DNA from 2 places in the Vreelandella gomseomensis genome. Region 1 is predicted to be linked to the other one. Evidence: predicted binding sites of a transcription regulator. Region 1 holds the regulator's gene; the other holds the start of a gene.
What was found. The regulator sigma-54, encoded in region 1, starts transcription at its own class of promoters, with help from an activator protein. The targets are predictions, from matches to a motif close to TGGCACNNNNNTTGCTNT.

Region 1 (6,907 bases):
GCTTTACGCCACGGCCGACAATCACCAGCAACCGGTTGAGGTTGAAGCCGACCGGCTGGATCTCGACCAGCGCGCCGGCACGGCGGTGTATACCGGTGACGTGGAAGTTCGCCAGGGCGATATGCTGATCAAGGGCGACACAGTCGAAATTCAGCGCAACGAGGCAGGCGAGCTGTCGCGTGCCACCGCTCTGGGCGAGCGCGCCTACTTGCGTCAGCAACCCGAGAATCAGGAAGGCCCGCTGGAAGGCTGGGGACGCCGGGTGATCTATCACGTCGCCGAGCGCCGCGTGGAGTTGATCGACCAGGCCGAGATCATCCAGCAAGGCGACCGTTTCACCGGCGGGCGGCTGGAATACTTCATCGACCGGGAGGTCGTCCAGGCGCGTTCCGACGTGGAGAACCAAGAACCGCAGCGAATTCGCATGACGCTGCAGCCCGAAGAGTAAGGAGAGCCCGATGGCCGCCGCCGACCCTGCCACCCGCACGCTACACGCCCGCCACCTGGCCAAAAGCTACAAGCGCCGGCGCGTGGTCAAAGACATCAACCTGGATATATCCCAGGGCAGCATCGTGGGGTTGCTAGGTCCCAATGGCGCGGGCAAAACCACCTCGTTCTACATGATCGTCGGCCTGGTCAAGGCCGACGCGGGCAGCGTCGCCATCGACAGCCTCGACCTTTCCCGCGCGCCCATGCACGAGCGCGCCAAGGCGGGCATTGGCTACCTCCCCCAGGAGGCGTCGATCTTTCGCAAGCTGACCGTCGCCGACAACATCATGGCAATCCTTCAAACGCGCAAGAACCTCGACCGCGCCGGTCGCGAAGCACGCCTGGAAGCACTGCTGGAAGATTTCCACATCACCCATATCCGCGATAACATGGGCATGAGCCTGTCCGGCGGCGAGCGCCGCCGCGTCGAGATTGCCCGGTCGCTGGCCACCGAGCCCGCGTTCATCCTGCTTGACGAGCCCTTCGCCGGCGTCGACCCTATTTCTGTCGGCGATATCAAGTCGATCATTCGCGCTTTGAAGGCACGTGACATCGGTGTGCTGATTACCGACCACAACGTGCGCGAGACGCTGGATATCTGCGACGTGGCCTACATCGTGGGCGACGGCCATATCATCGCCAGCGGCACGCCAAGCGCTATTCTTGACAATCAGGAAGTGCGCGACGTTTACCTAGGTGCTGATTTCCGTCTGTAAAGCTGTCAATGGCATATTTATTGCCTGTGGCATACTTATTGCACTTGCACCAAAACACAACACACACTAGGGTGGATGCTTTCCGATAACGAGTGGTTCTCAGATGGTCATGAAAGCTTCTCTTCAACTGCGGATCGGCACCCAGCTCACCATGACACCCCAGCTGCAGCAGGCCATTGCCCTGCTGCAGCTATCCACGCTCGATTTACGCCAGGAAATTCAGCAGGCCCTCGACGCCAACCCGATGCTCGAGCAGGAAGACGAGTTCAGCGAGCAGGCCACCAGCGAGCCCGAGGAAACCGAGTGGGCCGACAGCATCCCCACGGAGCTCTCCGTCGACAGCGACTGGTCGGATACCTACCAAGACATGGCAGGCAGCGGCAGCTCGAGCAGTGAGGGCCCGGACTTTGAACGCCAGGCGGCCGGGCAAAGCCTCCACGGCCATCTTCTGTGGCAGCTCGCCATGACCGATTTGAGCCGCCGCGAGCAGCTGGTCGCCGAAAGCCTGATCGACGCCCTGGATACGAACGGCTACTTGACCCAACCGCTCAACGATATCCGCGAGGGGTTGCGCGCCCAGGGCGTGGAAGGCCTCAGCCAGCGCGAGGTCGAAAGCATCCTCATGCGACTCCAGCAGTTCGAGCCCACCGGCGTGTTCGCTCGCGACCTGCGCGAATGCCTGATGCTGCAGCTTGCCGCCCTGCCCGACGACACCCCGCTGCTGATGCCTGCCCGGCGACTGGTTCGCCAGTTCCTGGAAGCCCTGAGCAAGAATGATCAGCGCCTGCTCAAACGGCGGCTCGGCCTGGACGAGGCGCAGCTCGATGAGGTCATCCAACTGATCAGGAGCCTGGATCCGCGTCCCGGCAGCGAGTACACCGTCACCGATGACAGCTACGTGATTCCCGACCTGGTGGTTCGTCACGATAGCGAGGGCTGGCACCTGGAGCTCAACCCGGAAGCGCTCCCCAAACTCCGGATTCAGCCCGATTACGCCAGCCTGATCAAACGCGCCGACAAGAGCCAGGACAACCAGTTTCTCAAGGACCATCTTCAGGAAGCCCGCTGGCTGATCAAGAGCCTGTCCAGCCGCAACGACACCCTGCTACGCGTCGGCCGCGAAATCGTCACCCGCCAGATCGACTTTCTGGAACGGGGTGAAGAAGCCATGAAGCCGCTGATCCTGGCCGACATCGCCGAGGCGGTCGAGATGCACGAATCGACGATTTCTCGGGTCACCACCCAGAAGTTCATCCACACGCCGCGGGGCATTTTCGAGCTTAAATACTTCTTTTCCAGCCAGATCAGCGGCCAGGACGGCGACAGCCATTCGAGCACCGCGATCCGGGCACGGCTGAAGAAGCTGATCCAGGAAGAGCCGCCCGGCAAACCCCTGTCAGACAGCCGCCTTGTCACCCTGCTCGAAGACGCCGGTGTCCACGTGGCGCGGCGTACCGTGGCCAAATATCGCGAAGGCATGGGTATCCCGTCCTCCAGCGAACGACGCCGTTTGCGTTAGAAAGACGGAAACTCGTCACAAGGGCTTTGCTTAACGGCAAAAAGGGTTACAATCGAAGGACAGTCCGACGGATAAGGAGTACGTCAATGCAAGTCAATATTACCGGTCATCATGTAGAACTGACTGACGCCTTGCGTGACTATGTCAACGAAAAGCTGGAACGCGTTGAGCGCCATTACGACAACATCACCACCGTGCAGGTCACGCTCTCGGTCGAGAAAGAGCGTCAACAGGCGGCCTGTACGCTGCACGCCGCCGGTGCCGACTTGCACGCCGAAGCCCTCGACAATGACATGTACGCAGCCATTGATGCACTGGCGGACAAAATTGATCGGCAACTCGTCAAGCACAAGGAAAAAGCACAAGCCCGCGCCCAGGGCGCAGGCGTGCGTTAATTCAATGACGTTAGCCACTATCCTCCCCCCGGAGCGCGTACTTTACGACGTGCCCGGGGGCAGCAAAAAACGGGTGCTGGAGTTTTTCAGCACCTTTATCGCGCAAAATATCCCCAGTCTCGACAGCCAGGAAGTGTTCAGCCGGCTGATCGGTCGAGAGCGCCTGGGCAGCACGGGGATCGGCAACGGCGTTGCCATTCCCCATGCCCGCAGCCCGCATTGCGAATCGCCTATCGCAGGCTTTTTAAAGCTCAACGAAGCGGTGGATTTCGACGCCATCGACGGCGATCCGGTCGATCTGGTGTTTGTCCTGCTGGTGCCCGAAGAAGCCGATGATACCCATCTGGCTCTGCTTGGTCAGGTCGCCTCGATCATGAACGATGCCGACACGCGCCAGCAGCTTCGCAAAACCGAGAGCCAACGGGAGCTGCTGGATCTCATCACGGCCAAGATACGCGACCAGGCTAACAGCCAGTAACCCGCTGGCGAGCCTGGCGGACACACAATGCGTTAACATCGCCATCTGGCTGATTACCCACGTCGCTTGAGCGCAAGCAAGAGAGCTTTCCATGCAACTCGTCATCATTAGTGGCCGCTCCGGGTCAGGCAAATCCATTGCCTTGCAGGCGCTGGAAGATCTAGGCTATTACGCCATTGATAACCTGCCAGCCATGCTTCTGGACGCGCTGATTGATGAGCTGCGTGAACAAGGGGGACGTACCCATCTGGCGGTGAGCATTGATGCGCGCAACCTGCCTGCGGCCCTCGCCGAGCTGCCCAAGCTTCTCGAGGCACTGCGTCAACGCACTATCAAGTGTCAGATCGTGTATCTGACCACCGATGCCCGCATACTGCTGGAACGCTACTCGGCCACCCGCCGGCGACATCCGCTGACTCGCAACAGCTCGCTGACGCTTGAAGAAGCCATCGATCAGGAAGAGCAGACGCTGCACCAAATACGCGACCTTGCCGATCTGACCATCGATACGTCTCGGCTTTCGGCCCACGACCTGCGCCGACGCATCACCGACCAGGTGGCCCACCAGCGGCGCGACCAGCTTACGCTGACTTTTGAGTCCTTTGGCTACAAGCGCGGCGTTCCCCTCGATGCGGACATTGTCTTCGATGTGCGCTGCCTGCCCAATCCCTACTGGGATCCCTCGCTGCGCTCGTCCACCGGTCGCGATGCCGATATCATTGCCTTTCTGGGCAACTACCCGCTGGTCGACGCCATGGCCAACGATATTCAGGCATGGCTTGAACGCTGGCTGCCTGAGTACCAGAACAGCCAGCGCAGCTACATGACCGTGGCAATCGGCTGTACCGGCGGGCAGCATCGCTCGGTTTACATGGTGGAACAGCTGGCCCAGCGCCTCATCCGGCATATGGATGAAGTGCAGCTACGCCACCGAGAGCTGGGCTTGCAGTACACGGTCAATGCTGCGCACTAAACGTTTACGCCTGGCGGAAGCCGGGTCATTATCCACCGCGACACCCCTAATAGCCAAAAGGAACCAGGGTGCCAGAACGTACACTTACCCTCACCAACCAGCGCGGGCTGCACGCGCGGGCTGCCACCAAACTCGTACAGTGCTGCCAGCAGTTCAACGCCAGCGTACGGGTCGTGAAACAGCAGCAGGAAGCCGATGCGGCCAATATCATGGCTCTCCTGATGCTGGCGGCGCCCTGCGGCACCGAGCTTTGCATCCGAGCCGAGGGCGATGACGCCGAACAGGCGCTGGAGGCGATCCAGGCGCTGTTCGACGCGCGCTTCGATGAGGACAAGTAAGCCTTAAAGACCCCTGCGCTAGCTGCCTAGCTGCCGGCGACGGTCATGCCATCGATAAGCCAGCTGCCGGAATGAATACTGCCCCGGCGGTCGATGTCATCGCCGACGCCCACCAGGCTCCCGAACATGCGCTCCAGGTTACCGGCGATGGTGAATTCCTCGATCGGGTATTGCACCACGCCGTCTTCTACCCAGAACCCAGCAGCGCCGCGCGAGTAGTCGCCGGTCACGCCATTGATGCCCTGCCCCATCAGCTCGGTCACCCAGACCCCGGTGCCCATTTGCGACAGCAGCGATGCATGACGGGTTAACGGCGCGGTAATGCGCATATTGCGGGCACCGCCTGCATTACCGGTGGTGGTCATGTTCAAGCGACGAGCGCTGTAGGACGACAGCATGTAGCTCGCAATCCGGCCACGGTCGATAAAGCGGTTGTCGCGGGTTTGCACGCCTTCGCCGTCAAAGGGCGAGCTGGCCGTCGCGCCGACCTCCATTGGCCGCTCCTCGAGGCTGAACCAATCGGGAAACAGCGGTGTGTTGAGCCGATCACACAGGAAAGATGCCTGACGATAAAGCGCACCGCCCGCCAGGGCACCCATCAGATGGCCTACCAGACCACTTGCCAGACTGGGGTCGAACAGCACCGGATACGTGCCTGTGGGCGGCCGCTTGGCACCCAACCGCCGCAGTGTCCGCCGCGCCGCTTCGCGCCCCACCATCGCCGGGTCGGCTAGCTCTGCGGGATCCCGTGCCGAGGTGTAATCCATGTCGCGCTGCATGCCTTGAGCGTCCTCGGCGATCAGCATGCAGGACAGCGAGTGGCGGCTGCCTTTCTGAGTGCCGACAAAACCGTGGCTGTTGGCATACACGCGCACGCCTTCACCGCTGGACAGCGACGCCCCGTCCGACTGGGTAATCCCCGCCACGTCGCGTCCCGCCTGTTCGCAGGCCAGGGCCAGCTCAATGGCCTGATCGGTGGTGAGCGCCCAGGGATGATGAACCTTCAAATCCGGCAGGTCGGTGGCCATCAAGGCCGCATCGGCCAGGCCTGCCGCGGCGTCCTCTCCTGTGTAGCGGGCAATCGCCAGGGCTTTCTCAACGGTGGCCAGCAGCGAGGCTTCACCGGCATCCGTCGACGAAGCGCTGCCCTTGCGCTGACCGACATAGACGGTAATGGCAATGCCTTGATCGCGGGAAAGCTCTACCGTTTCCACTTCCCCCTGACGGACGCTGACGCCGATCCCCTGGTCAACGCTGGCGCCGACCTCGGCCGCGTCGGCGCCCATCTGTTTAGCCATCGCCAAGGCACTTTCGGCACGCTGGATGAGCAGTGCCTGCTGGGCTGATGCGTCGAACGCTTGAGCCATACAATCTCCTTAACCACCGACATTGCCGGTAGATCCATATTGAGCATCGCAGCCTGATATAATAGGGCCACGAATTCTGTTGATGAGAACCCACGATGCCAAAACAACGCCCCGAGCCCCTAGACGACGAGCTGACAGAGCGCCCCAGCAAATCCCAGTTAAAGCGCGAAATGCATGCGCTTCAGGCATTGGGGGAAACACTGATTGCCATGCAGCCCGCCGAGCGGGCGCGCTTCCCGCTATCCGATGACATGCTGCGCGCCATCGATGAAACCGCCCGCATCCGCTCCCATGAGGGGCGCCGTCGTCACATGCAGTACGTCGGCAAGCTGATCCGCAAGGAAGACCTTGCCGCCATTCAGGCCGTCTTCGACGGCATCGAACAGGAAAAGCAGCAGCGCGACCACGCTTTCCATCGCCTTGAAAAATGGCGCGACCGCCTGATCGATGAAGGCGACCCGGCAGCGGAGCAGTGGCTTACCGAGCACCCGGACACCGACCGCCAGACCCTGCGCCAATTGATCCGCAATGCCCAGCGGGAGCGCGATCAAGACAAGCCACCGGCCAGCGCCCGCAAGCTGTTCAAGTTCCTGCGCGATACCGTCCAGCTTTAATCCTGGCTCAGGACTGCG
Region 2 (6,907 bases), on a different contig from region 1:
GTCGTGCACTGCCCAAGTCGGACAGCGCATGGTGTGGGATGTTCAGGGCGCGATGCGTCAAGCGTGGTGTAACCACACACAGGCAGGAGGGCTCATGCGGAAAGTGGAAGAGATCTTGGGGCTGGGGGCGTAAGGCTGCATCGCCGTTTTTATTCACTTGATGGATCAAGTGAATAACGACATGGATAACCTCGTCGCCGATTTCATGCGTATTCCGCTGGAGCCCTTTGTATGCAAGAGGCCCTAGGCAATATGGCCCGTGGAAAACGGTTTGCCGTCGGCATTCAGGGCGTCAATGCGGGTCGGGCAGGCGTGCAGCCGTTGCAGGAAGTCGTGGATGGCGGTCCGGTCGAGCTCCGGGTCGAAGCCGCCCAGGCGCTCCAGCCACGTTCGTCGAACCGCAATATAAGGGGGCGACTGCAGCGTGGTGGCCATAAAGCGCTGCAGCAGGCGCGTGGACAAGGTGGGCTCACTGGAGCCGAGGACAACGGCGTCCATGGCATAGCTATCCAGCATGGGAAACAGCGAGCGCCACAGGGCCGCCTGCAGGGCGGTGGCGTGCAGGGCAAACACCAGCCACTCGGCCTGGCTGGCACTGGCCGCATGGTTGAGTCGCTCCCCGAGTGCGGTGCCGGGCAGCGTGGTGCACTGGGCGGAAAAGCGCTGTTCCATGAGCGTTAACCGGGGGTCATGAGCCAGGCTGACGATCCGCAGTGAGAAGTCAGAGCCGTCGTCGGTAGCTCGCTGGATGGTCTGAAGATGGCGGGGCAGTTGAGCACCCGTGACATAGGTGTCGATGATAAAACAGACCGACTTCATGGGGTGCCCTCTGGCCGTTTACGCCTGATTTTGCCTAATTGTAACCGATTGTGTTCAAAAGTTAATATAGTAGCGATTGTCTAGTGCGCAAGCAAATACAGCGGCCATGTTACCGGTGTCATCTTGCCATATGCACCTTTTTAGTGCGCGTGGCGTTATTTTTGATTTATTTTGGTGCGAACACCGCGCCGGAAGAGCTGGATGTCAGGGCTTTAGCCAGGTATGCGACATGAAGATGCACGAGAACAGGTTTTTAAGTGCTTAAAAAACAAATACTTGTTTATTTTTAATGCCATATTGGTGCAAAAATGGCACGCAACCTGCATTGCTTGCAGTAGCGGCTAGTCGGTCATAGGCAAAACGCCATGCGGCGTGCTACAACATTAGCCGGTTTCGTTATCGCTAGACGTTCTGTTGAAGGCAACAAACAAACGTTGAGTGAATAAGCAAGGCAGGCGTGCCATGATGCACGCGTCATGTCGAACAACATTTATCGGTAGCTTACTGTCGTTAGCTTTAAGCCACGCTCATACCGGAGGACACTATGTCAGCCAAGACTCTCGCGCTAATCGAAGAGCATGATGTTAAGTGGGTAGACCTGCGTTTCACCGACACCCGGGGTAAAGAACAGCACGTGACCGTGCCTGCCCGCGACGTCGATGAAGAGTTTTTCGAAAACGGTCAGATGTTCGATGGTTCGTCCATCAACGGCTGGAAGGGCATCAACGAATCCGACATGATTCTGCGTCCGGAAGACGGTACTGCCTACCTCGACCCCTTCACCGAAGACGCGACGCTGGTACTCCGCTGCGACATCATCGAGCCGGCGACCATGCAGGGTTACGACCGTGACCCGCGCTCCATTGCCAAGCGTGCCGAGGCGTACCTGCAGTCCACCGGTCTTGGCGACACCGCCTTTTTCGGCCCGGAGCCCGAGTTCTTCATCTTTGACGAAGTGCACTGGAAATCCGATATCCAGGGTTCCATGTACAAGATCACCTCTGAAGAAGGTGCCTGGGCCACGGATAGCCAGGTAGAAGGCGGCAACCTGGGCCACCGCCCGCGCGTCAAGGGCGGCTACTTCCCGGTACCTCCGGTCGACAGCTTCCACGATATTCGCGGTGCAATGTGTAACACCCTGGAAGCCATTGGTCAGTCGGTGGAAGTGCACCACCACGAAGTGTCCAACGCCGGCCAGAACGAAATTGGCGTGAAGTTCAACACGCTGGTGAAGAAAGCCGACGAAGTCCAGGAAATGAAGTACGTGATCCACAACGTGGCGCACGCTTACGGCAAGACCGCGACCTTCATGCCGAAGCCGCTGGTAGGCGATAACGGCTCGGGCATGCACGTTCACCAGTCGTTCTGGAAAGAAGGCACCAACCAGTTCGCGGGCGACGAGTACGCCGGCCTGTCTGAAATGGCGCTGTACTACATTGGCGGCGTCATCAAGCACGCCCGCGCGCTGAACGCCTTCACCAATGCGTCGACCAACTCGTACAAGCGCCTGGTACCGGGGTTTGAAGCGCCAGTCATGCTGGCCTACAGCGCCCGCAACCGTTCCGCGTCTATTCGTATTCCGTACACCGCGAGCCCGAAAGGCAAGCGTGTCGAGCTGCGTTTCCCTGACCCGACGGCCAACCCGTACCTGTGCTTTGCGGCCATGCTGATGGCGGGTATCGACGGTATCAAGAACAAGATCCACCCTGGCGATGCCATGGACAAGAATCTGTACGACCTGCCGCCGGAAGAAGGCAAGTCCGTACCCACCGTGGCGCACAGCCTGGATCAGGCGCTGGAAGCACTCGACACTGACCGTGCTTTCCTGACCGAAGGTGGCGTGTTCACCGATGAAATGATCGACGCCTACATCGAGCTCAAGATGGAAGACGTGGAGCGTATCCGTATGACCACGCACCCCGTCGAGTTTGATATGTACTACAGCTGCTAATCTCACCTCTGTGGTGCTGATAAGCCTAAACCCCGCCACGGCGGGGTTTTTTCATTGAAGGAGGGCGCATGGTGCGCAAGGCATTGAGGCGTTGGAGACAAGCCAGCGCGATAGTCGGCGCTGGCCTGCTGCTGACGGTGGCGGCTGCCGGGGCGGTTGCGTCGTCAACGGTCTACCGGGTGGTGGATGACAACGGCAACGTCACGTTCTCCGACTCCCCGCGTGACGGCGGCGAAGCCATTGAGCTTGCGCCGCTGCCGGGCTTGCCGAGCCCAGCGTCGAAGGCGACGGACGCGCGTCCCGCCGCGGCATCGCCGGGGCCGCCTTTCATGCCCTACGACCGCTTTCAGATTGATTCGCCCGGTACGGGCGCGGAAGTGAGTGCCGCCACGCCGGTGACGCTACGCATCGTACCGCCACTGCGCGATGATCATCGCGTCCAGCTGCGGGTCAATGGAGACGTTAGCCAATCGGCGCTGCACAGCGATGTGTTCTGGCTGGCGAACCTGCCCGTCGGTCGGCATCAGCTCCAGGCGGACCTGCTGGACGCCCAGGGGCGTCGGCAGCACCGCACGCCACCGGTGACCATCGTGGTGGCAGAGTAGTGCAGATGCGCCATTATGGTGCAGAGGTGACGCAGTGCGGCCGACGGTTTGCGCCATGACAGCCCGCCATGCACCGCCACGCGGCGCAAGTAGCGTGCAAATCAGCGCTGTCGCCCATTTGGCGCGCTTTTTGCAGTGCCCACTACATCTTTCCAGCGGAAGGTTGACCCAAGGTAATGGACGAGGCGACTTTGCAAGACACCACCATGCACCAGCGATTACTGGAACATCTCACCACGGCGGTGCTGCTGTTGGACGGCCGCCTCAACGTGTGCTGGATGAACCCGGCGGCGGAAGCGCTGCTGGCGGTGAGCCTGAGCCGGGTAAAGGGAACCAGCCTGGATACCCTGCTGGGCGGCGATGAAAGCATTGACGAGGTGCTGGCCAAGGCCCGCGATGCATTCCATCCCTTTACCCAGCGCGAGGCGCGTATCACCCCGCTGAACAGCGACGCTTTGACCGTCGATTACACGGTGACACCGCTCTCCGAGTCGGAGCTGCTGCTCGAGGTCGAGCCGCGTGACCGGCTGATGCAGATTTCCCGCGAGGAAGCGCTGACCACCCGCCAGGAAACCATCAAGGTGCTGGCCCGGGGGCTCGCCCACGAGGTGAAGAACCCGCTGGGCGGTATCCGCGGGGCGGCGCAGCTGCTCGAGCGCGATCTGGATAATCCCGCGCTGCGCGAATTTACCCACATCATCGTCGAAGAGGTTGATCGGCTGCGCGACATGGTGGACTCGATGCTGGGGCCCAACTACATCGTCAAGCACGAACCGGTCAATATCCACAAGGTGCTCGAACGGGTGCGCTCGCTGCTGATTGCCGAGCATCCCCACGTCGATATTCAGCGTGACTACGACCCCAGCCTGCCGGATCTGTCCGGCGACGAGGATCAGATGATCCAGGCGGTGCTGAACGTGGCGCGCAACGCGGTGCAGGCCATGAGCGACGCGGAAACCCCGTCGCCGACCCTGGTGCTGCGTACCCGCGCGCGTCGCCAGTTTACTCTGGGGGCCGAGCGCCACCGGCTGGTCAGCGAAGTGGCCGTGCTGGACAACGGCCCCGGCATTCCGGCGGCGCTGCAAGAAACCCTGTTTTATCCGATGGTCTCGGGCCGTGCCGAAGGCAGCGGTCTTGGCCTGTCGATCGCCCAATCGATCCTGCACCAGCATCAGGGGCTGATTGAGTGCGACTCACGCCCGGGACACACCGAATTTCGTCTCTTGATCCCACTGGTTATTCATTCCACCGGAGAAGCGTCATGACTGAGCCTGCCCGTAATGATGTTGCGCGGGTCGTCATCGTTGACGATGACCGTGCGATTCGCTGGGTACTAGAACGCGCGCTGGCGCAACCCGACCTTGAGGTCGAATGCATCGAGCGGGCCGATACGGCCCTCACGCGTCTGCTTGAAAGCCCGCCGGACGTACTGGTGACCGATATTCGCATGCCGGGTATCGATGGCCTGGACCTGATGGCCCGGGTGCGCGAGGCCCACCCCGACCTGCCGGTCATCGTGATGACCGCGCACTCGGACCTGGACAGTGCGGTGGCGTCCTATCAGGGCGGCGCCTTCGAATACCTGCCCAAGCCGTTCGATGTCGACGAGGCGCTGGCCCTGGTGCGCCGCGCCGTGGCCCACGCCCGCGAGCGCCAGCGGCCGGTCTCGGTGCCCGAAGGGCTCAACGCCGAAATCATCGGCGAGGCGCCTGCCATGCAGGAGGTCTTCCGGGCCATCGGGCGGCTTTCCCACTCGCACATTACCGTGCTGATCAACGGCGAGTCGGGCACCGGCAAGGAGCGTGTTGCCGAGGCGTTACACCAGCACAGCCCGCGCGAAGGCAAGCCCTTTATTGCGTTGAACATGGCGGCGATACCGCGGGATCTGATCGAGTCGGAGCTGTTCGGCCATGAGAAGGGCGCGTTTACCGGGGCGACCTCGCAGCGCCAGGGGCGCTTCGAGCAGGCCAATGGCGGCACGCTGTTCCTGGATGAAATTGGCGATATGCCAGCTGAAACCCAGACGCGCCTGCTGCGCGTACTGGCCGACGGCGAGTTCTACCGCGTGGGGGGACACACCCCGACCAAGGTCGACGTGCGCATTATCGCGGCGACGCACCAGAACCTTGAATCATTGGTGGATGATGGGCGCTTCCGGGAAGACCTGTTTCACCGCCTGAATGTCATCCGCATTCATTTGCCCAAGCTGGCCGAACGCCGTGAGGACATCCCCCGGCTGACGCGGCATTTCCTGGCGGAAGCAGCCAAGGAACTGTCGACCGACGTCAAGGTGCTGACGCCCGAAGCGGAAGCCCATCTAACCCGGCTGCCGTGGCCGGGTAACGTTCGCCAGCTGGAGAACATCTGCCGCTGGCTGACGGTCATGGCCTCGGGGCGCGAAGTGCTGGTAGAAGACCTGCCGACCGAGCTGCGCTCGCCCAGCGCATCGGACACCAGCGCCTATGGGGACTGGCGCAGCGCGTTTCGCGACTGGGCGGATCATGCGCTCGCGGAAGGCCATACGCATTTGCTGGAAGAAGCCGTGCCGGACTTCGAGCGCATCTTGATCGAGACCGCCCTGAAGCATACCGGCGGTCGCAAGGGCGAAGCGGCAGAGCTGCTGGGCTGGGGGCGCAATACCCTGACCCGCAAGCTGAAGACATTGTTACCCGCGCTGGCTGATGAGTAGCCAGGCGGTATAACGACGGCGGGATTATTTGCCGTCTTTCTTCAGCTGTTCGATTTCGGCCAGCAGCGCATCGGCTTCTTCGGTCAGCGTGGCGTTAGCCCGCATGTCACCGTTGCGCGACGCTTCCATGGCGGCTTGCAGCTTGCGCTCGTAGTCTTGCTGTAGCTTTTTTTTGGGGTCGCGCTTAAAGAGACCAAACATGGACGCTCTCCTTCTGTGTGTACATTGTTTGTACACCCTTGAGGCGAGTTTGTCGACTGTTGCGTGCCAGGCGCTGCCCCTAGCGACGCGAGCAGGGGATGGAACTGGCATGCAGCAGGGCGCTGCAGCGGGTCAGAAAGGTGTCGAAGTCGCTGAGTAGGGTATCGAGGCTTTCGTGGAGGCGATGGTCGTCGTCGACCATGCGCAGCGACAGGCGTTGGCGCTGCGCGCGCTCGATCACCGGGCCGGGGGGAATGACGTCGTCCTGCCAGCCATGGATGATATGCGTGCAGCGCGCCTGAATGGTGGGCGAGGTCTCGGGGTAGTGCGCCAGGCCCAGTGCGGGGGCTAATAAAAAGCAGCCCAGAACCGGCTGCTGAGCACTGACTGCGGCGCTCAGCCAGCCACCCAGGCTGGAACCGGCAAGCACGCAGCGTTCAGGGTCATCACCCCGGGCCTTAAGCGTCGCCAGCAGGTGCTGAAGGCGCTGTTGCGGCTCGGGCTGATCACGGTAATCCATTACCACGGCCTCGCAGTCATCGAGTTTGTCGGCAATCCCTTTGAGGGCCTGCATTTTCAGCGCGCCAGGGCCGCTTTCCAGCCCGTGTGACAGGTAAACCGTTAGCATGATCGTGTTAACTC

Region 2: the regulator sigma-54 is predicted to act here: its motif matches at 1,129-1,146, upstream of glnA (glutamate--ammonia ligase).

What each region holds. Positions count from the first base shown of each region.
Region 1 is NZ_JARWAI010000002.1:213,829-220,735, reverse strand. It holds gene lptA (lipopolysaccharide transport periplasmic protein LptA) at 1-448, shown strand, start outside; gene lptB (LPS export ABC transporter ATP-binding protein) at 459-1,205, shown strand; gene QC815_RS03140 (RNA polymerase factor sigma-54) at 1,309-2,724, shown strand; gene hpf (ribosome hibernation-promoting factor, HPF/YfiA family) at 2,811-3,119, shown strand; gene QC815_RS03130 (PTS sugar transporter subunit IIA) at 3,124-3,597, shown strand; gene rapZ (RNase adapter RapZ) at 3,689-4,570, shown strand; gene QC815_RS03120 (HPr family phosphocarrier protein) at 4,639-4,908, shown strand; gene pmbA (metalloprotease PmbA) at 4,935-6,275, opposite strand; gene yjgA (ribosome biogenesis factor YjgA) at 6,371-6,889, shown strand; gene tldD (metalloprotease TldD) at 6,897-6,907, opposite strand, start outside.
Region 2 is NZ_JARWAI010000006.1:136,400-143,306, reverse strand. It holds gene QC815_RS09535 (glycosyltransferase family 2 protein) at 244-819, opposite strand; gene glnA (glutamate--ammonia ligase) at 1,364-2,770, shown strand; gene QC815_RS09525 (DUF4124 domain-containing protein) at 2,839-3,375, shown strand; gene glnL (nitrogen regulation protein NR(II)) at 3,582-4,640, shown strand; gene ntrC (nitrogen regulation protein NR(I)) at 4,637-6,064, shown strand; gene QC815_RS09510 (DUF6435 family protein) at 6,089-6,265, opposite strand; gene QC815_RS09505 (YqiA/YcfP family alpha/beta fold hydrolase) at 6,345-6,893, opposite strand; gene QC815_RS09500 (entericidin A/B family lipoprotein) at 6,901-6,907, opposite strand, start outside.